DNA from 2 places in the Achromobacter xylosoxidans genome. Region 2 is predicted to be linked to the other one. Evidence: predicted binding sites of a transcription regulator. Region 2 holds the regulator's gene; the other holds the start of a gene.

Region 1 (16,063 bases), 1.8 Mb from region 2:
ATCGCGACATCGACTGCGGTTGCGGCGGTCCCGCCGCCAGCGGGCCGGGACGCGGCACGCAACGTGGCGGGCTGTCGTGGTGGCTGGTGCTGCGCAACGCGTTGCTGGCGCTGTGGGCTGCGCCCGCGCTGATCGCCGCGGCGGGCCAATCGCGTGGCCTGCTATGGGCCGACTCCGCCGCCGTCTTCGGCCTGGCCATGGCTGCCGTGGGCCTGTACTTCACCGCCAATCACCTGTTGGCCTCCCATCTCAAGTTGCGCAATCTCTGAAGGAAACTCACATGGATGCCTTGATCATTTCCAATTTCCTGCTGTGGGGCGTGGTGCTCTGCCTGGTGCTGGTCATCCTGGCGCTGTCGCGGCAGATCGGCGTGCTGTACGAGCGCGTGGCGCCGATGGGGGCGCTGACGATGGACAAGGGCCCTGGCGTGGGCGAGCCTGCGCCGCGCTTCGAGCTGCCGGATCTGCTGGGCCGCCGTATCGTCGTGGGCGAACGCGGCCAGCACAGCCAGCTGCTGTTCTTTCTTTCCCCGACCTGCCCGGTTTGCAAGAAGCTGCTGCCGATCCTCAAGTCGGTGGCCAGCACGGAAAGCGCCTGGCTGCGCATCGTGCTGGCCAGCGACGGCGAAATGCCCGAGCACCTGGCGTTCTACAAGCAGGCGGGCCTGGAGCGTTTCCCGTATTTGCTGTCGACCGAGCTGGGCATGAAGTTCCAGATCAGCAAGCTGCCCTATGCCGTGCTGATCGATGAAACCGGAACCCTGCGCGCCAAGGGCCTGATCAACTCGCGCGAACAGCTCGAAAGCCTGTTCACCGCGAAGGAGCTGGGCGTGGCTTCGGTGCAGGAGTTCCTGGCCGCCGGCACGCTGGAAGAAACCCGGATTTCCCGCAAGGAGAGCGGCAATGCAATGGCTGGATAAACTCGCGGAGCGCGCCGCGCGCTCGGTTGCGCACACCACTTCCCGGCGCAGCGTGCTCAACCGCATCGGCCGGGCGCTGGTCGGAACGGCATTCCTCATGCCGGTGCTGCCGGTGGCGCGGTCCGCGCCCGCGGACCCCAAGAAGCCGCAGATGGACGACACGGCGTGCGACTACTGGCGCTATTGCGCGGTGGACGGCTTTCTGTGTTCATGCTGCGGGGGCAGCATGACGTCCTGCCCGCCAGGCACCTCGCCTTCGGCCGTGTCGTGGGTCGGCACCTGCCACAATCCCTTGGACGGCAAGGACTACCTGATCAGCTATAACGATTGCTGCGGCAAGGCTGCTTGCGGCAAATGCATGTGCGCGTCCGCCGAGCGCGAGCGGCCGGGCTATCAGATGTTCCTGCATAACGATGTGAACTGGTGCATGTCCAACGAGTCCTCCATCTTCCACTGCACGACTTCGGTGATCGTGGGCCTGGCCAAGCCGAAGCCAAAATCATGAGGCCGGAAAGGCGACCGCCGCGGCATGGGTGGCGCGGGTTGTGCGCCGCCGTCCTGCTTTGCGTGGGCGGGGCGGCGGCCGCAGAGCAGGCGGCCGCTGACGGCGCCGCGGCCGACAGGCTGCGCGCGGCTGTCCGCGCCGACTACGTGCTGCAATGCGCGGGCTGCCATCGCGTGGACGGCCGCGGCAGCGGCCGCCATGGCATTCCTGATTTCCGCAATTCCGTGGGCGCGTTCGTGCATCTGCCGCAGGGCCGCGACTACCTGGTCCGCGTGCCGGGCGCCGCGCAATCGCAGCTCAGCAACGCCGAGCTCGCGGCCGTGCTGAACTGGGTGGTGCAGGAATTCAGCGCGGCGCAGTTGCCGCCGGATTTCCGGCCGTACACGGAACAGGAAGTCGCGCAGGTCCGGCCGCGCCGCTACGAGGACGTGGTGCCGGTGCGTCATGGCCTGGCTCAGGCGCTGTCGCAACTCGGTTTCCAATTGGCCGATTATTCCTATGGCAGCGACAGAAAACCTTAGAGGAACAGGCACTTAGGGGTTGTCACCGATACTCCCTGGCGCCGACCGATGCTAGAAAGAGGCAGCATTCCATTCAACGCTGTAGCTGTGTCGCCAGGCAGGCCGTCCCAGGCAAACAGGCACGCCGTTTCGAGACGCCGGAGTCGCCATGTCCCCATCCCTTCTGCGCAGCGAGCCCAGGCACTTCCTGGACTGCGCAAGCTGGCAGGAAAATGTCAGCGATACCTTCGTTCCCCTGGAAGTGTCCGCGGTGTTTCCGGCCCGTTTCCGCAACAGCGTGGCGGTGGATTCGCTGGGCTGGATGCAGATCTGCGAGTTGCGCAGCAGCGCCCAGCGCGTGCGTCGCAGCAAGCTGCTGGCCAACCGTTCCGAGTCGTCCGGCTACAAGGTGACGCTGCAGCTCGCGGGCCGCAGCGAGATCCGCCAGTCGGGGCGCAGCGCCTTGCTGGTGCCGGGCGAATGGAGCATCTACGACACCACCCGGCCGTACGAAGTCGACGTCGACGATGGCGCGCACTTCCTGGTCATGCAGGTGCCCGGCAAGCATTTCGAGGCCTGGCAGTCTTTCATGCAGAATGCCGTGGCGCGCAGCTTCAGCGCGCGCCAGGGTTGCGGGCGCATGGCGATGGACCTGTTGCGCGTGGCGCTGACCGAGCACGCGCATCTGTCTGAAAGCGCCTCGCGCGATGCCGCCAATGCGGTGCTGCAGATGATGGGGCTGGATATCAGCGAGCGGGCAGGGGGGCAGGCCGAACACGACCAGGCCGAACTGCGCCAGGCGCAATTGCGCCGGGTGCAGCAGCACATGCTTGAAAACCTGCATGATCCGGCGCTGTCGCCGGCGACAGCTGCCGCGGCCTTCCGGATGTCGCGCCGCTATCTCTACAACCTGTTCGCGCAGGCTTCCACGACCCCGGCCGACTTCATCCTCAGCGCGCGGCTCGAGCGTTGCTGCGATACGCTGTGCGACCCCGTTCAGGCCGCGCGGCCGATCGGCGACATCGCCTACAGATTCGGGTTCTCAGATGCGGCGCGTTTCAGCCACGCGTTCCGCAAGCGTTTCGGCGTGTCGCCGTCGGAGTACCGGCGCCATGGGCGCCCGTCCTGATCAGAGCTGTTCCTCGTTGATCAGGTCTTCCTTGCCGTAGAACTTCACGCCGATGTGGATGCGTTCGCGGCCCTGCGAGCGGCGATGGCGGTTGGTGTCGCGCAGCGAATAGACGCAGCCGCAATACTCCTGCTGGTAGAAGTTTTCGCGCTTGCTGATTTCGATCATGCGGGCCGAGCCGCCGCCCTTGCGCCAGTTGTAGGTCCAGTAGATCAGATCGTCGTAGCGCGCCGCGGCGCGTTCGCCGCAACCGTTGATCTGGTTCATGTCCTTCCAGCGCGAAATGCCCAGCGAGCTGGTGATGGTGTCAAAGCCATGCTCGTGCGCGTAGAGCGCCGTGCGTTCGAAGCGCATGTCGAAGCAGGCCGTGCAGCGTTCGCCGCGTTCGGGCGCGTTTTCCATGCCCTTGACGCGGTCGAACCAGTTGTCCATGTCGTAGTCGGCGTCGATGAATTCAATGCCGTGCTGCTCGGCGAAGCGGATGTTCTCCTGCTTGCGGATTTCGTACTCTTTGACCGGGTGGATGTTCGGGTTGTAGAAGTAGATGGCGTAATCGATGCCTGAGGCGGTCATCGCTTCCATGACTTCGCCGGAACAGGGCGCGCAGCACGAGTGCATCAGCACCTTGCGGCGGCCGGCGGGCAGGTCGAGTTTGGGGCGCACGAGTTCGGACATGGCTTGCAGGAAACAAATAAGGCGGAAAACCCCTTATTTTACGCTGAGTTGCCGCTGAAGGGGGCGCCCCGTCCCCCCATGCCTTCAGCCCAGCACCGCGTCCCAGAGTTCGCGCACGGCAGCGCGCTCCTCCAGCAGCTGGTCCTGCGGCACGCGCGCCTTTTCCACGCCTTGCAGGCGCATCTGGTGCTGGACGCGGCGCAGGGTGCGGTAGGCGTCGCCGGCGCGCGCGGCCAGCTCGGGAGCAATCAGGCTGGCCTCGCCGGACAGGCGCAGCAGGGCGATATTGCCCAGGTTGCGCACCAGCACCGGATGCGTGCCCGAGTGGCAGAGCACCAGGTATTGCGTGACGAACTCCACGTCGACCATGCCGCCGCGATCGTGCTTCAGGTCGAACAGCGGGCTGCTGTTGGGGTGGCCTGCGTTGATTTTTTCGCGCATCGCCAGCACTTCCTCGCGCAGCTTGGCGGCGTCGCGCGGCAGCACCAGGATGTCCTCGCGGATCTGCTCGAAGCGCGCGCCGACGCTGGCGTCGCCCGAGGCGTAGCGGGCGCGGGTCAGCGCCTGGTGCTCCCAGGCCCAGGCGTGCTTGTGCTGGTACTGCTCGAAAGCTTCCACGGACACCGCCAGCAGGCCGGCGTCGCCGTCCGGCCGCAGGCGCAGGTCGACTTCGTACAGGCGGCCGGACGAGGTCATGGTCGAGAGCCACGATGTCATGCGCCGGCCCAGCTTGGCGTAGACCTCGGCGGCGTCGTCGCGCGGGTCGTCGAACAGGAACACCAGGTCCAGGTCCGAGGCATAGCCCAGTTCCTTGCCGCCCAGCTTGCCGTAGGCGATGACGGCGAAGCGTGGTTCGGCGCCCTCGGCCTTGTTGACCAGCGGCCAGGTGCGGCGGATGGTTTCGGTCAGCAGCAGGTCGGCCAGCGCGGACAGCTGGTCGGCCAGCTTTTCCACGGTGAGTTCGCCTTCCAGGTCCTGCGCCAGCAATTGGAAGCTGGCCTGGCGCTGCATGTCGCGCATCAGGTTCATCTGGCGCTCGATGTCCGGGTCGCCGTCGGGCAGCCGGCAGGCGTCCAGGTCGGCGGTCAGCTGGCGCGCGATCTGGCCGAAGTCGAGCGGTTCGAACAGGGTGCGCCAGTCGATCAGGCTGTCCAGCAGCAGGGGGTGCTGGGTCAGGTATTGCGCGGCCCAGGGGCTGGCGGCGACCATGCGCGCCACGCGCGCCAGAGTGTCGGGGTATTCGGCCAGCAGGGCCAGGTAGGCGCTGCGCTGGGCGATTTTCTCGATCAGGTCGAACAGCCGCACCGTGGCTTGCAGCGGCGCAGGGGTCTGCAGGGCCGCTCGCAGGGCGGCCGGCAGCAGCGCGTCCATGCGCTTGCGGCTGCTCTCGGGCAGGCTGCGCACGCGGTGGCTGCCCAGCAGGGTTTCGGTACGGCGCAACAGGTCCTGCGCGTCGTCGCCGAAGGCCTGGCTGATCTGTTCAGCCAGTTCGCAACTGCTGTCTGGCTCGTCCGGGCCGGACCCGGGGTCGGCAACGCCGGGCGCGGGCGCCGGCACTTCGGCGTCGCCCATGCCGACCAGCCGGAATACGTTGCGGAAGGTCTGCGAGACGAATTGGCGGTGCGCGGTGAGCGTGCTTTCGAAGTCCGCGGGACTCATGCCCAGCGCCGCGGCCAGGGCGGCGCGCTGTTCGGGGTCGCCCGGCAGCAGATGGGTCTGGGCGTCCTCGCGGTATTGCAGGGCGTGCTCGGTGCGGCGCAGGTAGCGGTAGGCCTCTTCGAGCCGGCGCGCGTCTTCCTCGGGCACCAGGCCGGCGGCGCTTTCCGCGTGCAGCGCTTCCAGCAGGCCGCGCTTTTGCAGCGCGGGCATGCGGCCGCCGCGGATCAGCTGGGCAAGCTGCACCACGAATTCGATTTCGCGGATGCCGCCGTCGCCCAGCTTGATATTGTTGGCGCTGTCGATGCCGTTGCGCGCGCTGGCGCGCCGCTGCCAGTCCTGGCGGATGCGTTCCCGCAGCGCGCGCAGGGCCGAGAGCGCATCGAAGTCGAAATACTTGCGGTAGACGAAGGGCACGCGCAGGCTTTCCAGCTGGCGAGCCTGGGCGGCGCTGTCGCTGCCTTCGAAGGCCTGGGCCGGGATCAGCCGGGCCTTGAGCCAGGCGTAGCGTTCCCACTCGCGGCCCTGGCCGATCAGGTAGTGCTCCAACGCGTCCAGGCTCCAGGCCAGGGGACCGCCGTCGCCGTCGGGGCGCAGGCGCAGGTCGGTGCGGAACACCTGGCCGTTGGCGTCGACTTCGGACAGTACCGGCATCATGCGCCGCGTCAGGCGGCCGTAGAACTCGTGATGGCTGATGCGGCGCGGGCCGTCGGTTTCGCCTTCTTCGCCGTACAGCATGATCAGGTCGATGTCGGACGAGACATTCAGTTCGCAGCCGCCCAGCTTGCCCATGCCCACGATCAGCATTTCCTGGGGCAGGCCGGTGGCCGGGTCGCGCGGCACGCCATGCACGGCGGCGAGGTCCGCCGCCACGCTGCGATAGGCCGAGGCCACCGCGGTGTCGGCCAGCGTGGTCATGGCGCCCACGACTTCTTCCAGATCGGCCTGGCCGGTCAGGTCGCGCACGATGAGCGTGTTGAAGACCCGTTCGCGCAGCTTGCGCAGCACCATGCGGCAGGCGTCCACCGGCAGCGTGTCGCCTGCCTGGGGTCCGGCCAGCTCTGCCTGCCAGCGCGCGATCTGCGCGGGCGTGACGGGTTCGCGCACGGCATCGTTCAGCCAGGCGGCCAGATCCGGGTGGGCATCCAGGCGGCGGCGCAGATGGCCGGACCAGGCGAGGGCGGGGGCAAGCGTAGAGGGCGTGGACATGGCGAAAGGGGCGGCGCAATGGGCGCGTTTCAGGTATAAGTGGGGACGATACTGCAAGACCTCTTCTCCTGCCCACCGATCCGTGTCTGTTTCAAAAAAAGTGCTCTGTTGGGTGTTCTGGGCCGTACTGACCGTCTATGGCGTCGTGGCTCTCGGACTGTTGGGCGTGCGCTATTGGGTCCTGCCCCGCGTGGACCAATGGCGTCCCCAGATCGAAGCCTACGCCAGCAAGGCGTTGGGCTCCCGAGTGACCATCGGCTCCATCCAGGCGAACTGGCACGGCCTGAACCCCAAACTCGATCTCACCTCCGTCCAAGTCTACGACGACGAGGTGGACCCCGTGCTGTCCTTGCCTTCCGTTTCGGCGGTGCTGGCCTGGCGCAGCATCCTGGTCCTGTCGCCCAAGCTGCTGCGGCTGCAGCTCGACCGGCCCGAACTCCTTTTGCGGCGCGATCCCGCCAATCACCTGTGGGTCGCGGGCCAGGACATCGATCTCAATAGCGGCGATCAGCGTTCCGACCTGGACCATCCGGCCCTGCGCTGGTTGGGCGCGCAGCGCGAGCTGCGCATCCGCGGCGCGACCATACGCTGGCAGGATGAGTTGCGCCGCGCGCCGGAGCTGACCCTGACGGGCGTCGACTTCCTGGCGCGCAACGGCAGCTTGTCGCATCGCTTCGTGCTCAAGGCCGCAGCGGGCGACGCGTTGGCGCGCAATGTCGAGCTGCGCGGCGAATTCAACCGCAGCCTGTTTTCGGTGAACGCGGCGAATCCCGGTAATTGGGGCGGCCAACTGTATGTCCAGCTGGACGACGCCGAACCGCAGGCGTGGCAGCCGTGGTTCGAGGTCCCGGCGGTAGCGGGCCGCCTGAGCGGGCGGGCATGGCTGCAGCTGGAGCGTGGCAAGTTCACTGACCTGACCGCGGACGCTGCCGTGCGCGGCCTGCAATGGACCGAGACGGCGCAAGGGGCCGCGGCGCCCGGTTTCAAGGCCGGCTATGTCCAGGCCCGCGTCCAGGGCTTGCCGGGCGACTTCATGCAACTGGAGAGCGTGCCGCTGGCGCGCAGCCCCGGCGCCCCGGCGGTGTCGGTCAGCGGCAAGGCCGAGCACTTGACGCTGTCCTTGCCCGGCGTCTTCGAGCAACCCACGCTGGCGGTGCGCGACGTGGCGCTGGATGCCTCCGTCAAGGGGCCGGACGCCAAGCATTGGTTCGTGGACATAGGCCAGCTGCAACTGGTCAACGACGACCTCGACGTGCGCGTGCAGGGACAGTGGCGCCCCGAGGGCAAGACCGCGGCGGGCAGCGTCGACATGCACGGCGTGATGGCGCGCGGCTCCATGTCCGCCATCCATCGCTATCTGCCCCTGGAGGTCAACGCCGATGCGCGCGAATGGCTGGCCAGCGGCTTGCCCGCGGGCGAAATGCAATCCGCCTCCATCACGCTCAAGGGCGATCTCGACGAGTTTCCTTTTGGCGCGCCTGAGGCTCAGGGCGAATTCGTGATCGCCGGCGCATTCAGCGGCGCCAAGGTCGATTACGCGCCTGCGCGCGAACGGCGCAAGGGCTGGCCGATGCTGGAGAACCTGTCCGGCAATTTCCGCATCGACAAGGTCAGCCTGGCGCTGGACAGCGCGGGCGGCGCGGTCGCGCATACCGGGCCGGGGCATACCGTAACGCTCGGGGCGGTTTCCGCAACCATTCCCAACATGGAAGAGAACTCCGAACTTCTGCTGACCGGCGAGACGTCCGGCGCCGTGCCGGCCTATCTGGCGCTGGCCGCCAACTCGCCCTTGGGCGAGCTGCTGGATGGCGCCCTGGACGAGGCGCGCGGCACCGGCGACTGGCGGGTGGGGCTCAAGCTCAAGGTGCCGCTGTTGAACACCGATGACACCCAGGTCCAGGGGAACATCCTGTTCGCGGGCAACTCCTTCACCTTCATGCCGGAGATGCCGCTGCTCAGCCAGATGCACGGCGACCTGGCGTTCTCGGAGACGGGTGTCGAGGCCAAGGATCTGAGGGCCCAGTTCCTGGGCGGCCCGGCGCGGATATACGGACGCCTGGCGCAGAGCACGGACGCCCTGCGCTTCGAGGGCACGCTGGCCGGGCCGGCGCTGACCCAATTGAGCAACACGCCGTCCATGTCGCGCTTTTCGGGCAAGGCGGCCTACAAGGGCAAGGTGGGCTATCAGCGCGGCGGCGCGGTGGACATCTCCGTCGAATCCGATCTGGTGGGCATGGCGATCGACATGCCCGCTCCGGTGGGCAAGGCCGCCCAGGCCTCGCAGTTGCTCAAAGTGCAATGGTCGCCCGCGCAGGACCGTGGGGCGCAGAACCGGCGCTGGCTCACCGCCAGTCTGGGCGATGGCGTCAACGCGTTGTTCGAACGGGCGCCGTCCGAAGGGGCGCAATCCTATTTCGCGCGCGGCGCGCTGGGCATCAATCGTCCGGCAAGCCTGCCGGAACGCGGATTCAGCCTGAACGCGAGCCTGCCCGAACTGGACATGGACGCCTGGGAAAAAGTGTCCGATGGCTTCAGTGCGCCTGCGGCCAAGGGCCGTGCCGCGCCCAAGCCCATGCTGCCTGCGGCCGAACGCATCAGCCTGGCGGCCGGCGTCTTGCGGACCGGCGGCTTTACCCTGAACGACCTGACGCTGTACGCGACCCGGCCGGGACCCGCGCAATGGCGCGTGGATCTGCAATCCAAACAGGCCACGGGTTCGCTTGAATGGCGCGAGGCTTCGGGCGCCATCGCCGGCCAGATCACCGCGCGCCTGAAGCACCTGTCGCTGGGCGGCGAGGGCGACACCAACAAGGCCGACGAGGCGCTGTCCTCTGGCAACGATCTGTCCGACATCCCGGCGATCGACCTGCAGGCCAAGGAATTCCTGCTGTACGGCAAGAATGTGGGCGAACTCCAGGTGCAGGGCACGAACCTGCAGCGCGGCCGCCAATGGCGCCTGGACAAGCTGTCCATCGTCAACGACGCGGCCTCGCTCAACGCCACCGGCAACTGGAACCTGGAAGGCCAGGGCCGCGGCCTGACCGTGGACGCCTCGGTCAAGTTCGAAGACGTAGGCAAGTTCCTGGACCGCATCGGCCTCGAGAAAGTGGTCTCGGGCGGAAAGGGCACGATGCAGGGCAAGGCCACCTGGCGCAATCTGCCCTGGACCCACAAGGTCGAAGACCTGACGGGCGAGGTCGACGTCAGTCTGGACAAGGGCCGTTTCATGCACGTCAACTCGCGCACCGCGCGACTGTTGGAGCTGCTGTCCCTGCAGTCGCTGCAGCGGCTGGCGCGGCTGGATGTGAACCCCACCAATCTGCTGCGCGACGGCTTCCCCTTTGACACCATCCGCGGCAAGGTCAAGCTGGCCGACGGCACGGCGTCGACCGAGGGCTATAAGATCAACGGGCCGGTGGCGGCCATCGTGCTGGCGGGCGGTGTCAACATCATCCGCGAACGCTGGGACATGAAGGCCGTGGTGATTCCGAACCTGGACGCCAGCGGGGCGGCCATGGTGACGGCGCTGGCGGTCAATCCGCTGATCGGCCTGGGTGCGTTCGTGACGCAGTGGCTGCTGAAGCAGCCGCTGGCGCGGGCCATGACCATGGAATACGCCGTCACCGGCAGTTGGGACGACCCCAAGATCGAGCCGATAGACGCGTCCGGCAAGCCGGCAGGCAACAAGCAGACCCCGCGCCCGGCGCCGCAGCCCGGCACGCTGGAGGAGTTCATGGGCGGGCAGTGAGCCGCGCAGGCAGTCTGTCCGATCCATGAAAGAAAAACGCCCTGGGCGCAAGCGCTCCAGGGCGTTTTTCATGGCCGGGTCCGCGGCGCAGGCGCCGCGGACCGCGACTGGGCTTACTTCTTCTTCATCATGTCGAAGAATTCGGCGTTGGTCTTGGTGGCGCGCATCTTGTCCAGGATGAATTCCATGGACTGGACTTCGTCCATGTCGTGGATGAACTTGCGCAGCACCCAGACCTTCTGCAGCAGGTCCGGAGCGATCAGCAGCTCTTCGCGGCGGGTGCCGGACTTGTTCAGGTTGATCGACGGGTAGACGCGCTTTTCGGCCAGGCGGCGTTCGAGGTGGACTTCGGAGTTGCCGGTGCCCTTGAATTCTTCATAGATGACTTCATCCATGCGGCTGCCGGTTTCGATCAGCGCCGTACCCAGGATGGTCAGCGAACCGCCTTCTTCCAGGTTGCGGGCCGCGCCGAAGAAGCGCTTGGGGCGTTGCAGGGCGTTGGCGTCCACGCCGCCGGTCAGCACCTTGCCGGAGGCCGGCACCACGGTGTTGTAGGCGCGGGCCAGACGGGTGATCGAGTCCAGCAGGATCACGACGTCCTTCTTCATTTCGACCAGGCGCTTGGCCTTTTCGATGACCATTTCCGCGACCTGCACGTGGCGGGTGGCGGGCTCGTCGAAGGTCGAGGCCACCACTTCGCCGCGCACCGTGCGCTGCATTTCGGTCACTTCCTCGGGGCGCTCGTCCACCAGCAGGACGATCATGACCGCGTCGGGATAGTTGGTGGTGATGGCGTGCGCGATGTGCTGCATCATCACCGTCTTGCCGGACTTGGGGCTGGCGACGATCAGGCCGCGCTGGCCCATGCCGATGGGGGCGAAGACGTCGAGAATGCGGCCGGTGAGGTTTTCCTCGCTCTTGATGTCGCGTTCCAGGCGGATGTTGCGGTTCGGGTGCAGCGGCGTCAGGTTTTCGAACATGATGCGATGCTTGATCGCTTCCGGCGCCACGCCGTTGACCTTGTCCACCTTCACCAGGGCGAAATAGCGCTCGCCGTCCTTGGGCGTACGCACTTCGCCTTCGATCGAGTCGCCGGTGTGCAGGTTGAAGCGGCGGATCTGCGAGGGCGAGATGTAGATGTCGTCCGTGCTGGCCAGATACGAGGTCTCGGGCGAGCGCAGGAAGCCGAAGCCGTCGGGCAGGACTTCCAGGACGCCGTCGCCGAAGATCTGCTCGCCTTGCTTGGCGCGCCGTTTCATGATGGCGAACATCAGTTCCTGCTTGCGCAGGCGGTTGGCGTTCTCGATTTCCAGGCCGGCGGCCATTTCCAGCAGCTGCGAGACGTGCAGCGCCTTCAGTTCGTTGAGGTGCATCGCGGTGGATTTTTGGGGGAAAGTGAAGGAGAGTTCTGGCGGCGCGCCACGGACGGGCACACGCGGTATTGAATGAGCGCCGCCCCGAGGGCGGCGCCTTCGTTCACGGCACGCGGCTTACAGCGCGCCGTCCAGGAATGCGGTCAGTTGCGACTTCGACAGCGCGCCAACTTTGGTGGCGGCGGCTTGGCCGTCTTTAAAGAGCATAAGGGTGGGAATGCCGCGGATGCCGTACTTGGTGGCGGTGCCCTGGTTTTCGTCGACGTTCAGCTTGGCGATCGTCAGGCGGCCAGCGTACTCCGTGGCGACTTCTTCCAGGATCGGGGCAATCATCTTGCAAGGGCCGCACCAGGCAGCCCAGTAGTCCACCAGCACCGGCTGGCCGGATTTCAACACATCGGCATCGAAGCTGGCGTCACTGACGTTCTTGATTTGGTCGCTCATGATGGTGATTCTCGGTTCGGCAGCAAAAGGCGCGTAAAAAGGGACGCGCCCCGCCGTTGTTCTTGTTTGTGGATGGACTCAAGCATACCACTGTCAATATCAACAGGCATACCACTGTTAATAACAACAGGAGTTGCTGGATTTGTGTAGGATGTTGCGGCGCAGTTATCGCGATCCGGGCCGTATCGACCCGATGCGCTGGCTGTGACTGTCATCATCCTACCGAATTCGGAGCTGCTCAGGTCGTGCTCATCCCACTGGGAGCCGCGCAGAATCTAGACTTATCCGTAAAATGTCGGTTTTTTTCCACAGATGTTGGGGATAACTTGGCCACTCCACGTTACACCGAGGCGTCCATTCGCGTCCTGAAGGGACTGGAGCCCGTGCGGCAGCGCCCGGGCATGTACACCCGAACCGAAAACCCCCTGCACGTCGTGCAGGAGGTCATTGATAACGCCGCAGACGAGGCATTGGCCGGCTACGGCAAGCAGATCCAGGTCACGCTGCACGTCGACGGCAGCGTTTCCGTCGAGGACGACGGGCGCGGCATTCCCGTCGGCCTGCACCCTGAAGAGAACGCTCCCGTGGTGGAGCTGGTGTTCACGCGCCTGCACGCGGGCGGCAAGTTCGACAAGGCGGGCGGCGGCGCCTACGCCTTCTCCGGCGGCCTGCACGGCGTGGGCGTGTCCGTCACCAATGCCCTGGCCACGCGCCTGGAAGTGGTGGTGTGGCGCGACGGCGCCGTCAACCGCCTGATTTTCAAGGGCGGCGACGTGGCCGAACCCCTGGCGCCCTACGACCAGGGCGGCCGCAAGAAGTCCGGCACCCGCGTGCGCGTGTGGCCGGATGCCAAGTATTTCGACAGCCCCAACATTCCGCTGGGCGAGCTGACGCACCTCTTGCGCAGCAAGGCCGTGCTGCTGCCGGGCGTCAAGGTGTCCCTGGTCAACGAGAAGACCGGCGACACCAAGACCTGGCAGTACCAGGACGGCCTGCGCGGCTATCTGTCCGAGGCGCTGGCCGGGGCGGAGCTGATGGTGCCGTTCTTCGAAGGCGAACAGTACGCCGGGGCCGACCATGAGAACTTCGCCGAAGGCGAGGGCGCCCAGTGGGTAGTGGCCTGGACCGAGGACGGCAACGCAGTGCGCGAGTCGTACGTGAACCTGATTCCGACGCCGGCCGGCGGCACCCATGAATCGGGCTTGCGCGAAGGCCTGTTCGGCGCGGTCAAGGGTTTCGCCGAACTGCACAGCCTGCTGCCCAAGGGCGTCAAGCTGTTGCCGGAAGACGTGTTCGCCCGCGCCAGCTTCGTGCTGTCGGCCAAGGTGCTGGACCCGCAGTTCCAGGGGCAGATCAAGGAACGCCTGAACAGCCGCGACGCGGTGCGCCTGGTTGGCGGCTTTTCCAAGAGCGCGCTGGACCTGTGGCTGCACAGCAACGTCGAGTACGGCAAGAAGCTGGCCGAACTCGCCATCCGCCAGGCCCAGGCGCGCCAGCGTTCGGCGCAGAAGGTCGAAAAGCGCAAGAGCTCGGGCGTGGCCGTGCTGCCGGGCAAGCTGACCGATTGCGAGTCCAGCGACGCGACCCGCACCGAAGTCTTCCTGGTCGAGGGCGACTCCGCCGGTGGTTCGGCCAAGATGGGCCGCGACAAGGAATTCCAGGCCATCCTGCCGCTGCGCGGCAAGGTGCTCAACTCCTGGGAAGTGGACCGCGACCGGCTCTTTGCCAACAACGAAATCCATGACATTTCCGTCGCCATCGGCGTGGACCCGCACGGCCCCGGCGACACGCCGGACCTGTCGGGCCTGCGCTACGGCCGCATCTGCATCCTGTCCGATGCGGACGTCGACGGCTCGCACATCCAGGTGCTGCTGCTGACGCTGTTCTACAAGCACTTCCCCAAGCTGGTCGAGGCCGGCAACGTGTTCGTGGCCAAGCCGCCGCTGTTCCGGCTGGACGTGCCGGCGCAGGGCAAGCGTCCGGCGCGCAAGATCTACTGCCTGGACGAAGGCGAACTCGAAGCCGCGCAGGACAAGCTGCGCAAGGAAGGCGTGCGTGAAGGCGCCTGGGCCGTCAGCCGCTTCAAGGGCCTGGGCGAAATGAACCCCGAGCAGCTGTGGGAAACCACCATGAATCCGGACACGCGCCGCCTGCTGCCCGTGGGCTACGGCGACCAGACTCCCGAGGACACCACCCGCATGTTCGACATGCTGATGGGCAAGGGCGAGTCCTCGCAGCGCCGCGCCTGGATCGAAGAGAAGGGCAACCTGGCGGAGCTGGACATCTGATGGCCGGGTCCGCGCCCGGCTCGGCCCGCATGGACGTCCAGATGACGGCCGACGACTACGCCGACTTCGCCGCTTACGTGTACAAGCGGCCGGAGCTGCGCCGCCGCCGCTACCGGTCCCATCTGCGATTCGCGGTCCTGATGATCGTGGCCCTGCTGGCCTACCTGATCTGGCAGACCTGGGACGGCAATACGCCGAACTGGGGGCGGATCCTGCCCGTGTATTTCCAGGGCTTGGCGGTGGGCCTGGGCATACTTGCGCTCCTGGCGCTGGCCTACGAGTACGTCCTGCCCTCGCTGGTCAGGATGAACACGCGCCGCATGCTGAAGCGACAGCCCGACGAATTGTTCCTGGGCCGCCATCAGCTGGATTTCGGCCCCGATGGCATCACGGATACCACTGCCACCGCCTCCGGACGCATGGACTGGTCCGATGTGCGGCGGGTCGAGGAAACTCCGCAACATCTCTATGTCATTCTCGGCACCTTGCAAGGCGTGATCATCCCCAAACGCGGGCAGGATGCCGCCACGTTGGATGCGGTGCGGACCCAGTTGCGCGCGCATGTCGCCGATACGCAGCTGATGTCGTCCGCGCAGGCGCTTTGACGCCGTTTCGATGAAATTGTCTACCTGAATACATCATGACCGACAGCAATCAACCCGGCTTGTTCGATTCCAACCCGCCCGGCGGCGATGGCGGCGGCGATGGCGATGCCGCCATCACCCTGGCGCGCTACGCCGAGCAAGCCTATCTGGACTACGCGGTGTCCGTGGTGCGGGGCCGCGCCCTGCCGGACGTGGGCGACGGGCAGAAACCCGTGCAGCGGCGCATCCTGTTCGCCATGCAGGCGATGGGGCTGGCGGCTGGCGCCAAGCCCGTCAAATCCGCGCGCGTCGTGGGCGACGTGCTGGGCAAGTATCACCCGCATGGCGACCAGGCCGCCTATGACGCCATGGTGCGCATGGCGCAGGATTTCTCGCTGCGCTATCCGTTGATCGACGGCCAGGGCAACTTCGGTTCGCGCGACGGCGACAACGCCGCCGCCATGCGCTACACGGAAGCCCGCCTTACCCCCATCGCCAAGCTGCTGCTGGACGAGCTGGACGAAGGTACCGTGGACTTCGTGCCCAACTATGACGGCAGCCAGCAAGAGCCGCAGATGCTGCCGGCGCGCCTGCCCGTGATGCTGCTCAACGGCGCCTCGGGTATCGCGGTCGGCATGGCGACCGAGATCCCGCCGCACAACCTGCGCGAAGTGGCGCAGGCTTGCGTGGCGCTGCTGAAGCATCCGCAGATGCCGGACGCCGAGCTGCACGCCCTGATCCCGGGGCCGGATTTCGCGGGCGGCGGGCAGATCATCACGCCGGCCGAGGACATCGCCCAGATCTACGCGGGCGGCCGCGGTTCGCTCAAGGTGCGTGCGCGCTGGCAGTTCGAGGAAATGGCGCGCGGCCAATGGCAACTGGTGGTCACCGAGCTGCCGCCGGGCACCTCGGGCCAGAAGGTGCTGGAAGAGATCGAGGAAATCACCAACCCCAAGGTCAAGACCGGCAAGAAGAGCCTGACGCCCGAGCAGACGCAGGCCAAGGCCGTGATGCTGAACCTGCTGGACGCCGT
Region 2 (16,063 bases):
GACCAGGCGGGCCAGGATCTCGCGGCGCGAGATCTGGTCGCCGGCGCGCAGGATCAGCACCATGGCGTGGTAGTCGCCCGGGTTGCCGATACCGTAGATGCACGACACGGTGCCCACGATGATGGTGTCGCGGCGCTCCAGCAGGCTCTTGGTCGCCGACAGCCGCATCTGTTCGATGTGCTCATTGATGGACGAATCCTTTTCAATGAACAGGTCGCGCGTCGGCACGTACGCTTCGGGCTGGTAGTAGTCGTAGTACGAAACGAAGTACTCGACGGCGTTCTTCGGGAAGAACTCCCGCATTTCGGCGTACAGCTGGGCGGCCAGCGTCTTATTGGGGGCCAGAACCAGCGCCGGGCGCCCCATGCGGGCGATGACGTTGGCCATGGTGTAGGTCTTGCCGGAGCCCGTCACGCCCAATAGCGTCTGAAACATCAGGCCGTCTTCGACCCCCTGGGTCAACCCCTCGATGGCGGTGGGCTGATCGCCCGCCGGCGGATAGGGTTGGTACAGGTGAAACGGGCTGCCCGGGAAATCGATGAATCCGGGGCCTGGCGCGGACGGATCCGCCACGGCCAATGCCGCCGCGGGATCGGCCGCCAGGTTCGCTGCGGCCCCCGCCGTAATCGGGTCTATTGCGCTCTTAGGCATGCTAGACTCTTCCAGGGTAAACCCCTCATTATCCACAGCAGCCCGTACTGCGTCCACCCACCTCATCAGACTCCCATGAGCACCCTTTTCGATTCCGTCGAACTCGCCCCGCGCGACCCCATTCTTGGCCTGAACGAACAATTCAACGCTGATACGCGTCCCGGTAAAGTCAATCTGGGCGTGGGCGTGTACTACGACGATCAGGGTCGCATCCCCCTGCTGGGCGCGGTTCGCAAGGCCGAAGCCGCCCGCATCGAAGCCGCCGCCGCCCGCGGCTACCTGCCCATCGAAGGCATCGCCGGTTACAACAACGGCGCGCAAGCCCTGCTGCTGGGCAAGGATTCCGCACTGGCCGCCGCCGGCCGCGTGCTGACCACCCAGGCCCTGGGCGGCACCGGCGCGCTGAAGATCGGCGCCGACTTCCTGCGCCAACTGCTGCCGACCTCCAAGGTCCTGATCAGCGATCCCAGCTGGGAAAACCACCGCGCCCTGTTCGAGCGCGCCGGTTTCGAAGTCGGCACCTATTCGTACTACGACGCCGCTACCCGCGGCCTGAACTTCGACGCCATGCTGGCCGACCTGAAGGCCGCGCCGGCCAAGACCGTCGTCGTGCTGCATGCCTGCTGCCACAACCCCACCGGCGTGGACCCCACCGCCGACCAGTGGAAGCAGATCGCCGCCGTCGTCAAGGAAAACCATCTGGTCCCGTTCCTGGACATCGCCTACCAGGGCTTCGGCGACGGCCTGACCGAGGACGCCTCGGTCGTGCGCATGTTCGCCGACCTGGACCTGACCATGTTCATCAGCTCCTCGTTCTCGAAGTCGTTCTCGCTGTACGGCGAGCGAGTCGGCGCGCTGACGGTCGTCGCCGGCAGCAAGGACGAAGCCACCCGCGTGCTGAGCCAGCTCAAGCGCGTGATCCGCACCAACTACTCCAACCCGCCCACCCACGGCGGCACGGTGGTGTCGACGGTCCTGAACACGCCTGAACTCTTCGCCATGTGGGAAGAGGAACTCGCCGGCATGCGCGACCGCATCCGCCTGATGCGCAAGCAACTGGTCGACAAGATCAAGGAACACGGCGGCAAGCAGGACTTCAGCTTCGTGCTGAAGCAGCGCGGCATGTTCTCGTACTCGGGCCTGACCGCCGCGCAAGTGGACCGCCTGCGCGAAGAGCATGGCGTGTATGCCGTTTCCAGCGGCCGCATCTGCGTCGCCGCGCTGAACAGCGGCAACATCGACAAAGTCGCCAAGGGCATCGCGGCCGTGCTGTAAAGCCGTTTACCGCGCACAGGCCCATGCGGGCCTGCAGCCAGGAACGGGACCTTCGGGTCCCGTTTTCTTTTGCGCTGCCCGTTGCGCGCGGCAGCTTTACTTGTCCAGGAACCGGTTCATCTCTTCGCGGATCATCTGGGCAACAGCCTCCTGGCGCTTTTGCGTCATGCGATTGTCCAGTGCCGCGACACTGATGCCGCCCAGCACATCGCCTTCCTTGTTCATCAGCGTGACGCCCACGCCCGTAACCTTGCTGACCGCGTGGCTGCCTATCACGGCATAGCCGCGCTTACGCGCGCGGGCAATGCGCATGCGCAGCTGCTCCAGCGTAAGCGACTTGTACTTGAGAAAGCGGGCCCTGTTGACGTTGAGGTAATGCTCCGTAAGGTCTTCGTCGAAGCTCGCCAGCATGGCCAGCCCACCCGCACCCACGCCGATGGGCTGCCGGTTGCCGACCGGGATGGCCAGGGCCTGGATCGGATACGCACCCACTTCCCGAGCAATGCACAGGGTGTCCAGGTCTTGCAGGATCACCAGGAAACTGGCGTCTTCGGTGCGGTCGGAGATGCGCCTCAGCAAAGGTCCATAGCGTACGGACAGCGACGATTGCGCAGCCAGTGACTCCCCGAGTTTCCGGCAATAGTCGCCAAGGTAGTACTTCTTGCTGCGCGCGTTACGGGCCACCAGTCCCTGCGCCATCAGTTCGCGCAACAGGCGCAGCGCCGTCGGTTTTTCCAAGCCCTGCTCCCGACACACGTCGATGAGCCGCAGACCTTCCTCGTGATGGCGCTGCACGGTTTTCAGCACTCGCAGCGCTTTCTGGATGCTGGAGGATTGCGTCATGTCATCCGGATCCACACCAGGTAAAAAAAGTTTCACATGCCGGAACTTTATCCTGTTTTCAACGGGTAAGCAGGGGTTAATGCGGAACGGCCAGCCACGCAGAATAGAGCCACTCATCGATCAGCTGCCTAGGCCCAATATGAACGTCTATATCACCGGCATCGCCCATACTCCGCTTGGCCGCCACCCGGATCTCTCGGTCAAGCAATTAACCGAACAAGCCGTCAACACTGCCCTGGCCGACAGCGGCCACGGACTGGAAGACATGCAGGCGGCGTGGTTTTCCAACGTGCGCCAAGGCCAAATGGAAAAGCAGAATTCGATCCGTGGCCAATGCGCGCTGAACGCGATGGGGGTGAGCGGCATCCCCGTCTTCAATATCGAAAACGCCTGCGCCAGCAGCAGTTCCGGCTTGTTCAACGCCTGCATGGCGGTCGAATCGGGCATGTTCGACACGGTCTTGGTGGTAGGCGCGGAAAAGATGTTCTATCCGGACAAGAAGGCCGAGATGATGAACGCGTTCTTCGGCGGCACCGACATACATTTGTTGCGTCAGACATGGGATTTCTTCTGCCAGCAGGAGACCGACCCCGGCATCCGCCAGCGGCTGAACTCTCCCGGCGCCTGGAATACGCAGAGCTTTTTCATGGACATTTATGCGGCCATGGCGCGCCAGCATATGCGCACGTATGGCACCACGCAGCGGCAGATCGCCAGTGCGGCAGCCAAGAACCACGCGCACTCGACCACGAACCCGCTGGCCCAATACCAGAACGATATGTCGACCGACGAAGTGCTTGCGACCCCCGAGATCGCCTGGCCACTGACGCGCGCCATGTGCGCACCCATTTCCGACGGTGCCGCCGCCATCGTGTTGTCCAGCGGCCGCGCCCTGTCAGACGCGCGCAGGCAACGGGCCGTCAGGGTCGCGGGCATCGGCGCGGCCAGCACGGTGATCCGCGACATCGCCGATATGGACAGGCATTGCGTGCACCTGGCTGCCAAGCGCGCCTATGCCATGGCCGGGATCACGCCGCAGGACATCGACCTGGCTGAAGTGCATGACGCATCCAGCTTCGCGGAACTGCTGCAGATCGAGAATCTGGGCCTTTGCGCCCGCGGCCAAGGCGGGCCATACACCGAAAGCGGAGCGACCAGCCTGGGCGGTCCCACACCCGTCAACGTATCGGGCGGCCTGGTGTCCAAAGGACACCCGATCGCCGCGACGGGATTGGTGCAAATCCATGAGCTCGTTACGCAACTGCGCCATGAGGCCGGCGCGCGCCAGGTACAGGGCGCCCGTACCGCAGTGGCCGAAAACGGCGGCGGCTTCTTGCACTACGAAGATGCCGCGGCCGTAGTCACGGTGCTCAGCAACAGGCTCTAGCATGCAGCCTGTCGATTTCTTCCTGCATGCAGCCATGCGGTACCCGGACCGCATCGCAGCGATCGATGCGGCTAGCGGCCGCACCCATACCTACGAAGCGCTGCGCGGCCAGACGCTGGCGCTGGCTGCGGCGCTACAACGCCTGTCGGGCAAACCGCGTCCAGTGATCGCGACGCTGGCCGGCAATTCGCACGCGATGCTGCTGGGCATATTGGCCACCTACGCCTGCGCCGGCGTGCTGGTACCGCTGACGCCGACCGTGGTCGAACAGGACATCGCCCGCCAGTTGGCGACGGCCGCGCCCGACATCGTATTGCACGACGCGGCATACGAGGCGCTGCTGGCTTCCTACCACGGTCTGCGCATCTGCAACGACGCGGGCCGTCAGCTCCATGTCGATACGCTGGTGCGTGAACACGCGGGCCGGTCACCATCGCGCTCCAACCCGGATCTGAGCGAAACGACCGCCATCAAGTTCACCGGCGGATCGTCGGGCGCGCCCAAAGCCGTATTGCAGTCGCTACGCTGCATCAACACCATGGTGGCATCACTGGCCATGACATATGGTTTCGACAGCGAGGAACGCTTCCTGCTGGCTCCACCGATGACGCATGGCGCAGGCACTTTCGTGCTGCCGGTATTGCATGCCGGGGGCTGCCTGGTGATCGCTGGCAAGGCCACAGCCGAACAATTGCACGCCTTGATGGAAACCCATGGAGTGACGTCCACCTGGCTGCCCCCCACGCTGCTCCAACGGCTGGTGCAGGCACAGTGCGCCGCTGCGCGCCATCTGCCGGCGCTGCGCAACCTGCTGTATGGCGGTGCGCCATGCCCAGCCCCGCTGCAATCGCAGGCGATTGCGGAGTTTGGCCCCGTGCTGGGCGTCACCTACGGCCTGACGGAAGCGCCGGTCATCATCGCCGGCATGAACGGCGCGACCGGCTCCCTGCCGGAAAACCTCGGCAGCGCAGGCCGCATCGGCCCCCTGACGCGGGTGGCGGTCGTTGGCGCCGACGGCCACCCGACCACAATCCCAAACACCCTGGGCGAAATTATCGCCAGCGGCGACTTGCTGATGTCGGGCTACCTGAACATGCCCGAACAGACCGCGGCCGTCCTGAAAGATGGCTGGTTCCACACCGGAGACATCGGTGTCATCGATGAACGCGGGTTCCTGTTCATCAAGGGCCGCAGCAAGGACATCATCATCAGCGGCGGCTTCAATGTGTATCCCTCTGACGTCGAAAACGCCTATGCGCAACACCCCGGTATCGCCGAATGCGTGGTGTTCGGCAATGCCGACGACGACTGGGGCGAACGCGTCGAAATGGCGGTCGTGCCGATTCGGCCGGGCTCGGTCAGCGTCCAGGCGCTGATCGACTACGGCAAGCAGCAGTTGGGGTCCGTGCGGACACCCAAAATCATCCACATCGTGCAGTCTTTTCCAAAAAACACGCTGGGCAAAATCGACAAGCGGCGAATCATCGACGACTTGCGCAACGCGACCCGGCAGGAGGAACATCGATCATGAATTTCAAGACCTGGATTGCCGCCACAAGCTGCGCATTCGCCGTCACGCTGGGCGGCCCCGCGGCCGCAGCCTTTCCGGAGCAGCCCATCCGCTTCGTGGTCGGGTTTCCGCCGGGAGGGTCGACAGATATCGTCGCGCGGGTATTGGCTGAAGGCCTGTCGCGTGAACTGGGACAGGCCGTGGTCGTCGAAAACAAGGCCGGCGCTGGCGGCACTATCGGCGCCTCGTCGGTCGCGCACGCCAAACCCGACGGCTACACCATCTTCCTGGGTACCGTAGCCACCAACGTGATCAACCCGCTGCTGCGCAAGGAGCTGAATTTCGACCCTATCAAGGATTTCACCATGATTGGCGAGGTTGGCTTCTACACCAATCTGGTGCTGGTCAATGCCGATTCCAAGTACCAGAACCTGCGCACGCTGGTCGCCGACGCAAAGCAGCGGCAGTTGTCGTACTCCAGCCCCGGGGCTGGCACATCGCCGCACATGACCGGCGAGTACTTCAAGATCCTGACAGACGCGAAGATGCAGCACATTCCCTTCTCGGGCAGCGGGCCGGCGTTAACCGCGCTGATGGGTGGTCACGTCGACCTCGGGTTCGACAATCTGCCTGCGGCCCTGAGCCTGGTGCAGTCGGGCAAAGTGCGGGCGCTGGCCATCACCAGCAGCACGCGCATCAAGGAACTGCCCGACGTGCCCACCGCCGAGGAACTGGGAGTGAAGAACATGAGCGTGGACGCCTGGGTCAGCGTCATGGGCCCGGCCGGCATTCCTGCCGACCGGCTGTCGGTGCTGAGCGCCGCCTTGCTGAAAACGTTGACCAAACCCGACATCATCCGCAAGCTTGAAGACAAGGCCGTCACGATCAAAGCCACCCGCCCGGACGAATTGCAGGGCTATATCGAATCCGAGACCCAAAAGTGGCGCAGCGTCATCGAGACGGCCGGAATCAAGCCGGAGTAACAGACGCCGCATCGTCCAGGCCCGGCCGCGCCATGGAGCCGCAAGCACATGGCTTTCCAGCGTCCGGGCGCCGCCGGTTCCGCCGGGCCCGTCCAATCGGGACATTCTGAGCGGCCTGCCATTACGTTGGCTTTGAGACGGTCCGCCCCGAGCTTGCTTTTTTGCGCTGCGTCCCCCAGAATGGCGCTGTATATATGTACAGTCCGCTAGCACCGGATCATCGCCATGGCCAGCAAACTCACTGATCGCCAACAACAAATCCTGGATCTCATCAGGCAGACCGTCACGCGCACGGGCTTCCCGCCGACCCGCGCCGAAATTGCCCTGGCCCTGGGTTTCCGATCCCCCAACGCGGCGGAAGATCACCTCAAGGCGCTTGCCCGCAAGGGCGCCATCGAGCTGACCGCCGGCGCGTCGCGCGGCATCCGCCTGAAGGACGCCTCCCCTGCCCCCACGCAAAGCTCGCTGCCCATGCCGGGCCTGGCCCAATTGCTGCTGCCGCTGGTCGGCCGCGTCGCTGCGGGCAGCCCCATCCTGGCCGCCGAACACGTGGAACGCGAAGTCGGCGTCGATCCCAACCTGTTCGCCCAGACGCCCGACTACCTGCTCAAGGTGCGCGGCATGAGCATGCGCGACGCTGGCATCCTGGAAGGCGACCTGCTCGCCGTAAAGAAAGCCTCGGAAGCCCGCAATGGTCAGATCGTGGTCGCCCGCCTGGGCGACGACGTCACCGTCAAGCGCCTGCAACGCCAGAACGGCCACATAGAACTCCTGCCCGAAAACCCCGATTTCGAACCCATCGTGGTCGAAGCTGGCCAGGATTTCGCGCTGGAAGGCATCGCGGTGGGCCTGATCCGCACGCACGCGCTGCACTAGGAACCAACAGCTCCTGCGCCTGCGCAGCATAAAAAAACCCCCGCCAATTTCTTGGCGGGGGTTTTTTGTTGGAAGCCGCATCCAGGAGGGGCGCCGCTTACTGGCGGCGTCGCTCCCGGTTCCATCAGTGCTTGAGCACCGGGTCGGTCGAACCCGGTTCGGCAGGCTTGGCCACCAGGGGTTCCTTGACCGCTTCTTCCTCGGCCAGGGGCTCCGGCAGGCGCTCCAGCGCCAGTTCCAGCACCTTGTCGATCCAGCGCACCGGCACGATCTCGAGATGGTTCTTGACGTTGTCCGGGATCTCCGCCAAATCCTTGACGTTTTCTTCCGGAATCAAGACCGTCTTGATGCCGCCACGGTGAGCTGCCAGCAGCTTTTCCTTCAGGCCGCCGATGGGCAGGACCTCGCCGCGCAGCGTGATCTCGCCGGTCATTGCGACATCGGCGCGCACCGGGATGCGCGACAAGGCCGACACCATGGCCGTGGTGATCGCGATACCCGCGGACGGACCGTCCTTGGGCGTCGCGCCTTCCGGCACGTGCACGTGCATGTCGTGCTTCTCGAACACGCTGTCGGCAAAGCCCAGGCGGCGGGCGCGGGAACGCACTACCGTGCGGGCCGCCTCGACCGACTCCTTCATCACGTCGCCCAGCGAGCCGGTGCGTTGGATGACGCCCTTGCCGGGCATGTCCGCGACTTCGATCGTCAGCAGGTCGCCGCCGACTTCCGTCCAGGCCAGACCCGTCACCTGACCGATCTGGTTTTCCTTTTCGGCCATGCCGAAGGCATAACGGCGCACGCCCAGGAATTCACTCAGGTTGTCGCCCGTGACGTTGACCGGCTTGACCTCGGCGGCCTTGCCTTCAGCCTTGGCGCGGTCGCTCTGGGTCAGCAACTGCTTGATGACCTTGCGGCAGATCTTGCCCACTTCGCGTTCGAGCGCACGCACACCGGCTTCGCGGGTGTAGTAGCGCACGATGTCGCGCAGCGCGCTGTCGTCGACCGTGAGTTCGCTATCCTTCACGCCGTTGTTCTTCATCAGCTTGGGCAGCAGATGGTCGCGGGCGATGTGGATCTTCTCTTCCTCGGTGTAACCCGACAGACGGATCACTTCCATGCGGTCCAGCAGCGCCGGCGGAATATTCAGCGTGTTGCTGGTGGCCACGAACATGACGTCGGACAGGTCGAAGTCGACTTCGATGTAGTGGTCCTGGAACGTGTGGTTCTGTTCCGGATCCAGCACTTCGAGCAACGCCGACGAGGGATCGCCGCGGAAATCCATGCCCAGCTTGTCGATTTCATCGAGCAGGAACAAGGGATTGCGCACGCCGACCTTCGACATGTTCTGGACGATCTTGCCAGGCATGGAGCCGATGTACGTGCGGCGGTGGCCGCGGATCTCGGCTTCGTCGCGCACGCCACCCAGCGCCATGCGTACGAACTTGCGGTTCGTCGCCTTGGCGATGGATTGGCCGAGCGAGGTCTTGCCGACGCCCGGAGGGCCGACCAGGCACAGGATCGGCGCCTTCACCTTGTCCACGCGCTGTTGCACGGCAAGGTATTCCAGGATCCGTTCCTTGACCTTTTCCAGACCGTAGTGGTCGTTGTCCAGCACCGTTTCCGCGTTGCTGATGGAATTGTTGATCTTGCTCTTCTTCCTCCAGGGGAGGTTGATGAGCGTATCGATGTAGTTGCGCACCACGGTGGCTTCTGCCGACATGGGCGACATGAGCTTGAGCTTCTTGAGCTCGGCATCGGCCTTCTTGCGCGCCTCTTTGGGCATGTGGGCAGCGATGATCTTCTTTTCGAGCTCTTCGATGTCCGCGCCTTCCTCGCCCTCGCCCAACTCCTTCTGAATGGCCTTGACCTGCTCATTCAGGTAGTAGTCGCGCTGGCTCTTTTCCATCTGCTTCTTCACGCGGCCGCGAATCCGCTTTTCGACCTGGAGGATGTCGATTTCGGTTTCGAGTTGCGTGAGCAGGCCTTCGAGGCGCTCGGAGGTGCCGACGATCTCGAGCATCTTCTGCTTCTGCTCGAGCTTCAAGGGAAGATGCGCGGCGATCGTGTCGGCCAGGCGTCCGGCATCATCGATGCCAGCCAGCGAGGTCAGGATCTCCGGGGGGATCTTCTTGTTCAGTTTTACGTACTGCTCGAACTGCGCAACGATGGCGCGGCGCAGGGCTTCGGTTTCGGAGCCTTGCATGGCGTCCGGTTCGATCGGCGACACCTGGCAGGTGAAATGCGAATCGGCATCTTCGATGCTGTTGATGCGGGCGCGCTGGGTGCCCTCGACCAGCACCTTGACGGTGCCGTCGGGCAGCTTGAGCATCTGCAGGATGCCGGCTACGCAGCCGATCTCGTAGACGTCTTCGGGGGTGGGGTCATCCTTGCCGGCGGATTTCTGGGCCACCAGCATGATGCTCTTGCCCGCTTCCATCGCAACCTCGAGCGCGCGGATAGAGCGCGGGCGGCCGACGAACAGCGGGATGACCATGTGCGGAAACACCACGACATCGCGCAGTGGGAGCAGGGGCAGGTCGATCGGGTCGGAAGGCAGGGTCTGGCTGGCAGACATAGGAGGTTCCTCGGTATGACTCGGCGTATCGGGGACGGGAGGCCTGGGTATACCCGGACAATCCACGTCGGTTACGTCTGTTATGGGAACAATAGCCGAAAATTCAAGATCTCGGCGCCTGGATCCCCCAACGGCTTAAAAAAACCGCGGGCGGCACCCTCAGTATGCAAGCGTCGCGCCTGCAGGAAAAGCGTGTTTGCACCCGGGAATGCGCCTTAGGCAAAAAAACCCGTTACAGGAACGGGCTTTTCTGAAATATCAGGCTGCGGCGTCGCGGACTTCTCCGCGCTCTGGCTTGTCTGAAGCCGCGTCCTCGTCGGCGTAGATGAGCAATGGCTTGCCCTCGCCTTCGATCGCGTTCTCGTCCAGCACCACGCGCTTGACGTTGCCCTGGGAGGGCAGGTCATACATGGTATCCAGCAGGGCCTGCTCGATGATGGAGCGCAGGCCGCGCGCGCCCGTCTTGCGGCGCAGCGCCTTGCGGGCGATCGCCTTCAGGGCGGCGGGACGCACGTCGAGCTCGGCGCCTTCCATGGCGAACAGCTTCTGGAACTGCTTGAGCAAGGCGTTCTTGGGCTCGGTCAGGATCTGCACCAGGGCCGCTTCGTCCAGTTCATCCAGGGTGGCGACCACCGGCAGACGGCCGACCAGCTCGGGGATCAGGCCGAACTTGATCAGGTCTTCGGGTTCGACTTCCGAGAACAGCTCGCCCACGCCGCGTTCCGACTTGGCGCGCACCGAGGCCGAAAAGCCGATGCCCGATTTCTCGGTGCGGTCGCGGATGACCTTTTCCAGTCCGTCGAAGGCGCCGCCCACGATGAACAGGATGTTGGTCGTGTCGACCTGGACGAAGTCCTGGTTCGGGTGCTTGCGGCCGCCCTGCGGGGGCACCGAGGCGACAGTGCCTTCGATCAGCTTCAGCAAGGCCTGCTGCACGCCCTCGCCCGACACGTCGCGGGTGATGGACGGGTTGTCGGACTTGCGGGAGATCTTGTCGATTTCGTCGATGTAGATGATGGCGCGCTGCGCCTTCTCTACTTCGTAGTTGCAGTTCTGCAGCAACTTCTGAATGATGTTCTCGACGTCTTCACCCACGTAACCGGCTTCGGTCAGCGTGGTGGCGTCGGCCATGACGAAGGGCACGTTCAACATGCGCGCCAGCGTCTGGGCCAGCAGCGTCTTGCCCGACCCGGTGGGGCCGATCAGCATGATGTTGCTCTTGGAGAGCTCGACTTCGTCGCCCTTGATCTCGCCGTGGCGGATGCGCTTGTAATGGTTGTAGACGGCCACGGCCAGCATGCGCTTGGGCGAGTTCTGCCCAATGACGTACTGGTCGAGGAAGGTCTTGATTTCAGCCGGAGTGGGCAGTTCGGAACGAATCGCCGCGCGCGCGGTGGCTTGCGCCTCCTCGCGGATGATGTCGTTGCACAGATCTATGCATTCATCGCAGATGAATACCGACGGACCCGCGATCAGCTTGCGGACTTCATGCTGGCTTTTATTGCAAAACGAGCAATGCAGCACTTTTGCGTCTGCCGATCCCTTTTTTTCAGGCATATATGTTCGTATCTCAGGTAAAGATGCGCCAGGCCGGCTAAAGGCCTAGCGCATGCGCTTACTCAAACGTGGTGGCAGCGGGTTCGGGTCAACCGGGAAGTCAGCCTTCCGAGCGGGAGGTCATAACCTTGTCCACCAGTCCATACGATACCGCATCTTCGGCCGACATGAAGTTGTCACGCTCCGTGTCTATGCCGATGCGTTCCATGGTCTGGCCGGTATTGTCGGCCAGGATGCGGTTCAGGCGTTCACGCAGGTCCAGGATCTCGCGGGCCTGGATCTGGATGTCCGAGGCCTGCCCCTGGGCGCCGCCCGAGGGCTGGTGGATCATGATGCGCGAGTTGGGCAGCGTGAAGCGCTTGCCCTTCTTGCCTGCCGCCAGCAGGAACGCGCCCATGCTGGCCGCCAGGCCGGTGCAAAGGGTGGACACGTCCGGCTTGACGAATTGCATGGTGTCAAAGATGGCCATTCCCGCATACACCGACCCGCCGGGCGAGTTGATGTACAGGGAAATGTCCTTGTCAGGATTCTCCGATTCCAGGAACAGCAACTGCGCCACGACCAGGTTGGCCGTTGCGTCGTTGACCGGACCCACCAGGAAAATGAGCCGCTCGCGGAGCAGACGCGAATAGATGTCGTAGGCGCGTTCGCCGCGCCCCGACTGCTCGATCACCATGGGAATGTAGCCCAGGCCGGTGGGGGTCACCGAAGACCCGCCATTCATTGCCGCATAGAAATCGGTGAATCTCTGCATAGTGTTACGCCATCCCCATCAACTGATCGAAAGGCACCTTCTCTTCGGTGACCTTGGCCTTTTCAAGCACGTGCGCGACGACATTGTCTTCCAGCACGATAGCCTCGATTTCAGCACGACGCTGGCGGTCGGCCAGGTAATAGCTGACAACCTGTGCGGGTTGTTCGTAGTTCTCGGCGAACTCTTCGATACGCGCACGGACTTGTTCGGGCTTGGCTTGCAGCTGGGCTTGCTTGACCAGTTCCGACACCAGCAGGCCCAGGCGCACGCGGCGCTCGGACTCGGTGGCGAAGGCTTCGGCCGGGATCGGCACGGATTCGGCGTTGGGGATGCCACGCTGCTTCAGCTCTTCGCGGGCGGCGGCGACACGGCCTTGCACGTCGTTGTCGACCAGGGCCTTCGGCACGTCGAACTTGCCGGCTTCGACCAGGGCGTCCATGACGCTGGACTTGGTGCGGCCAGCCGAACGGACCTTGACTTCGCGCTCGATGTTGCTGCGGATGTCGGCCTTCAGCTTTTCGACGTCGCCTTCGGCCTGGCCGAGGGACTTGGCGAATTCGCCGTTCAGCTCGGGCAGCACGCCTTCAGCCACTTCCTTGACGGTGATGGTGAATTCGGCGGTCTTGCCGGCAACTTCCTTGCCCTGATAGTCGTCGGGGAACTTGAGCGGGAAGACCTTGCTTTCGCCAGCCTTCAGGCCGCGGGCGGCTTCTTCGAATTCGGGCAGCATGCGGCCTTGGCCGAGCACGAACGGGAAGGCTTCGGCCTTGCCGCCTTCGAACGGCACGCCGTCGATGGTGCCGGCGAAGTCCAGCGTGACGCGGTCGCCATCTTGCGAGGCGCGGCCTTCACGGGCTTCGAACGTCGCGCGCTGCTTGCGCAGGACGTCCAGGGTCTGCTGCACTTCGGCGTCGGTGACGGCCGTTTCGTAGCGGGTGACGGCCAGGGCCGACAGGTCCGGCACGGCGACTTCGGGATAGACCTCGAACGTGGCGGTGAACGCCAGCGTGTCGTCGGCAACGCCTTCAGTCTTGGGCTCGAGGTTCGGGGCGCCGGCGACGCGCAGCTTGGCGCCATCGACAGCTTGTTCAAAGGCACGGCCAACTTGGCTATTGATCACGTCGTAGCGGATGCCGGGGCCATGGCTGCGCTCGAGCATGGCGAGCGGCGCCTTGCCCGGACGGAAGCCGGGGACCTTGGCGGTCCGGGCCACGCGCTTCAATTGCGCCTGGACTTCCTTTTCGACGTCGGCCACCGAGACGGCCAGATCAACACGGCGCTCCAGGCCGGAGAGGGTTTCAACCACAGGCTGCATTAAAAGACCTATTTTCCGAGAGATAAAGAGATGACGGGCGGATAAACGGCGCATTTTACCGGAAACTTCCAGCGCCCTGACGCAAAGGGGCGCGAGCACCCGGATAAGTCCGGATACTCGCGCCCCGTTTTCCACCCGGGACGGGAGAATTTACGCCAGCCAGTATGCCTTACTTGGCCTTGGCGATGCGCTCTTCGATGTGCTGCGCGCGCTTGGCCGAGGACGGGTGCGAGCTCATCATGTCGCTCTTGCCGCCGTCCAGTTCGGCCAGTTTCTGGAACGCGGTCACCAGGCCGCGGGTGTTCAGGCCCTTGGCCTGCAGCTGGTCGAACGAGTAATCGTCGGCGGCGCTTTCCTGCGACTGCGAGAACTGCGCGTTGATGAACTTCTCGGTCAGGTCGCCCAACTGCGAGGAGTTCAACGCGGCCACGGTGGCGCCGCCCGCGGCATTGGCGGCGTCGCGCGCGGCGGAAACGGTGTAGGCGGTCTGCATCGCCTTCTTGCTGTGGCCCAGCGCGACGTGGCCGATTTCGTGGCCCACCACGCCCAGCACTTCGTCATCGGTCATCATGTCCATCAGGCCGCTGTAGACGCGGATGCAGCCGTTGGCCATGGCCCAGGCGTTGACGTCCTTGGTGACGTAGACCTTGTAGCTGGCCTTCTGGCCGTTGACCGTGCCGCCCAGTTGCTTGGCGATCTTCTGCAGACGGGCGTCGTACTTGCTGCCGGGAGCGGCGATCTTTTCCTGGGAATCGCTCTGCGCGCAAGCCTTGTCCGACAGGGTCTTGATCTCGGCATCGCTCAGCGTGGCAGCCTGAACGACCTTGCTGCCGGCGCCGACCAGGCCGCCGATGTCCAAAGCCTGGGAGGCAGAGAAAGGGGCGAGCGCAACGCTCAGGGCAGCGACGGTGTAGCGGATCTTCATGGGAACAAACTCCTCTTTACTGGCTCTATGCGAACGAGGCCGCAATTCTATATACGACCAATGCGCACCAAGCGTTTCGCCACACAGTTTCGCAAATGCCAGTTTTCCTTACATAAAACCCGAACAGAATTTGCGCAATCGTGCTAGCGGGTATTCCCTCGGACGAGGCCCCTCAAAGAAACTGATATCTGCGGCAACGCGGCGTTGATAGAATTGCGCCCGCCATTTTTCGCACACACCATAGGGCTCGCACCCAAATGATCTCCAACACCCCTCCCCGCCTGGGCTTGCTGCCCAGCCTGATCTTCAGCTCGCGCTGGCTGCAACTGCCCTTGTACCTGGGCCTGATCGTCGCGCAAGGCGTCTACGTCATGCTGTTCCTGAAGGAGCTGTGGCACCTGGTGACGCACGCCAGCAGCTTCGGCGAAATGGAGATCATGCTGCTGGTGCTGGGCCTGATCGACGTGGTAATGATCTCGAACCTGCTGGTCATGGTGATCGTGGGCGGCTACGAAACCTTTGTGTCGCGCCTGCGACTGCAAGGCCACCCGGACCAGCCGGAATGGCTCAGCCACGTGAACGCCAGCGTGCTCAAGGTCAAGCTGGCCATGGCCATCATCGGCATCTCCTCGATCCACCTGCTGCGCACGTTCATCGAGGCCGGCACGTTGGGCACGCCCAACGCGCGCTTCTCCGAGGCCGGCGTGATGTGGCAGACCATCATCCACGCCCTGTTCATCCTGTCGGCGCTGGGAATTGCGCTGGTGGACAAGCTGGCCACGCCGCCGGCCAACCACGCGAAGCACTGACGCCGGGAAGCGCCCCCGAGGCGCGCCAGCCCGGCAACAAAAAAAGCCCCCGCACATTGCGTGCGGGGGCTTTTTTCTGGGCGGAACGCCGGGCCGGCCCGGGGCGCTGCCCTGCGAAGGTCAGGCCGCTACCTTGATGTTCTTTGCGCTGGGTCCCTTGGGGCCGGTACCGACCTCGAAGGTGACGCGCTGGTTCTCCTGCAGCGACTTGTAGCCTTCGCTGCGGATTTCCGAGTAGTGAGCGAAAAGATCCTTGCTGCCATCATCGGGCATGATGAAACCATAACCCTTTTCGGCGTTGAACCACTTAACGATGCCGGTTGCCATGGAGTGTCCTTGAACCTAGAAAAAGCGATTGCTCGCGGGGCGCCAGATCATCAAGGATGGGAGAGGAAGCAACCGCAGTACCACTGACGGCGACAAGTGAAACGCAGACCGCGTCGCTTGAAAATCTCGCTAAACCCAGTGTATTGGCGAACCCCGAAAAACGTCAAACATCCGCAAATTCGAGAGCGCCGCCAAAGCGCCGCGGAAGCAAGCCTGGCGAGGGGTTGGGACCGCCAGACGGGCCTGGAATTTTCAACTTGGAACGTGCGGACACAT

What was found. Region 2 encodes LexA, which represses DNA repair genes until DNA is damaged. Its sites were predicted from a motif close to ACTGTATNNNNATACAGT; they were not measured.
Region 1: the regulator LexA is predicted to act here: its motif matches at 12,272-12,289, upstream of IAG39_RS21240 (DNA topoisomerase IV subunit B).

Annotation. Positions count from the first base shown of each region.
Region 1 covers NZ_CP061008.1:4,570,598-4,586,660, reverse strand. Annotated here, with positions in the region: gene IAG39_RS21290 (MauE/DoxX family redox-associated membrane protein) at 1-269, shown strand, start outside; gene mauD (methylamine dehydrogenase accessory protein MauD) at 281-919, shown strand; gene IAG39_RS21280 (methylamine dehydrogenase light chain) at 903-1,424, shown strand; gene IAG39_RS21275 (c-type cytochrome) at 1,463-1,945, shown strand; gene IAG39_RS21270 (helix-turn-helix domain-containing protein) at 2,094-3,053, shown strand; gene IAG39_RS21265 (epoxyqueuosine reductase QueH) at 3,054-3,728, opposite strand; gene glnE (bifunctional [glutamate--ammonia ligase]-adenylyl-L-tyrosine phosphorylase/[glutamate--ammonia-ligase] adenylyltransferase) at 3,813-6,593, opposite strand; gene IAG39_RS21255 (YhdP family protein) at 6,706-10,341, shown strand; gene rho (transcription termination factor Rho) at 10,455-11,714, opposite strand; gene trxA (thioredoxin TrxA) at 11,832-12,158, opposite strand; gene IAG39_RS21240 (DNA topoisomerase IV subunit B) at 12,485-14,446, shown strand; gene IAG39_RS21235 (YcxB family protein) at 14,446-15,051, shown strand; gene parC (DNA topoisomerase IV subunit A) at 15,087-16,063, shown strand, end outside.
Region 2 covers NZ_CP061008.1:2,739,073-2,755,135, reverse strand. Annotated here, with positions in the region: gene uvrB (excinuclease ABC subunit UvrB) at 1-651, opposite strand, end outside; gene IAG39_RS12930 (amino acid aminotransferase) at 727-1,926, shown strand; gene IAG39_RS12925 (IclR family transcriptional regulator) at 2,023-2,769, opposite strand; gene IAG39_RS12920 (thiolase family protein) at 2,768-4,156, shown strand; gene IAG39_RS12915 (class I adenylate-forming enzyme family protein) at 4,158-5,687, shown strand; gene IAG39_RS12910 (Bug family tripartite tricarboxylate transporter substrate binding protein) at 5,684-6,649, shown strand; gene lexA (transcriptional repressor LexA) at 6,875-7,525, shown strand; gene lon (endopeptidase La) at 7,650-10,100, opposite strand; gene clpX (ATP-dependent Clp protease ATP-binding subunit ClpX) at 10,359-11,657, opposite strand; gene clpP (ATP-dependent Clp endopeptidase proteolytic subunit ClpP) at 11,758-12,411, opposite strand; gene tig (trigger factor) at 12,416-13,726, opposite strand; gene IAG39_RS12880 (M48 family metalloprotease) at 13,896-14,651, opposite strand; gene IAG39_RS12875 (TIGR00645 family protein) at 14,909-15,460, shown strand; gene IAG39_RS12870 (cold-shock protein) at 15,581-15,787, opposite strand.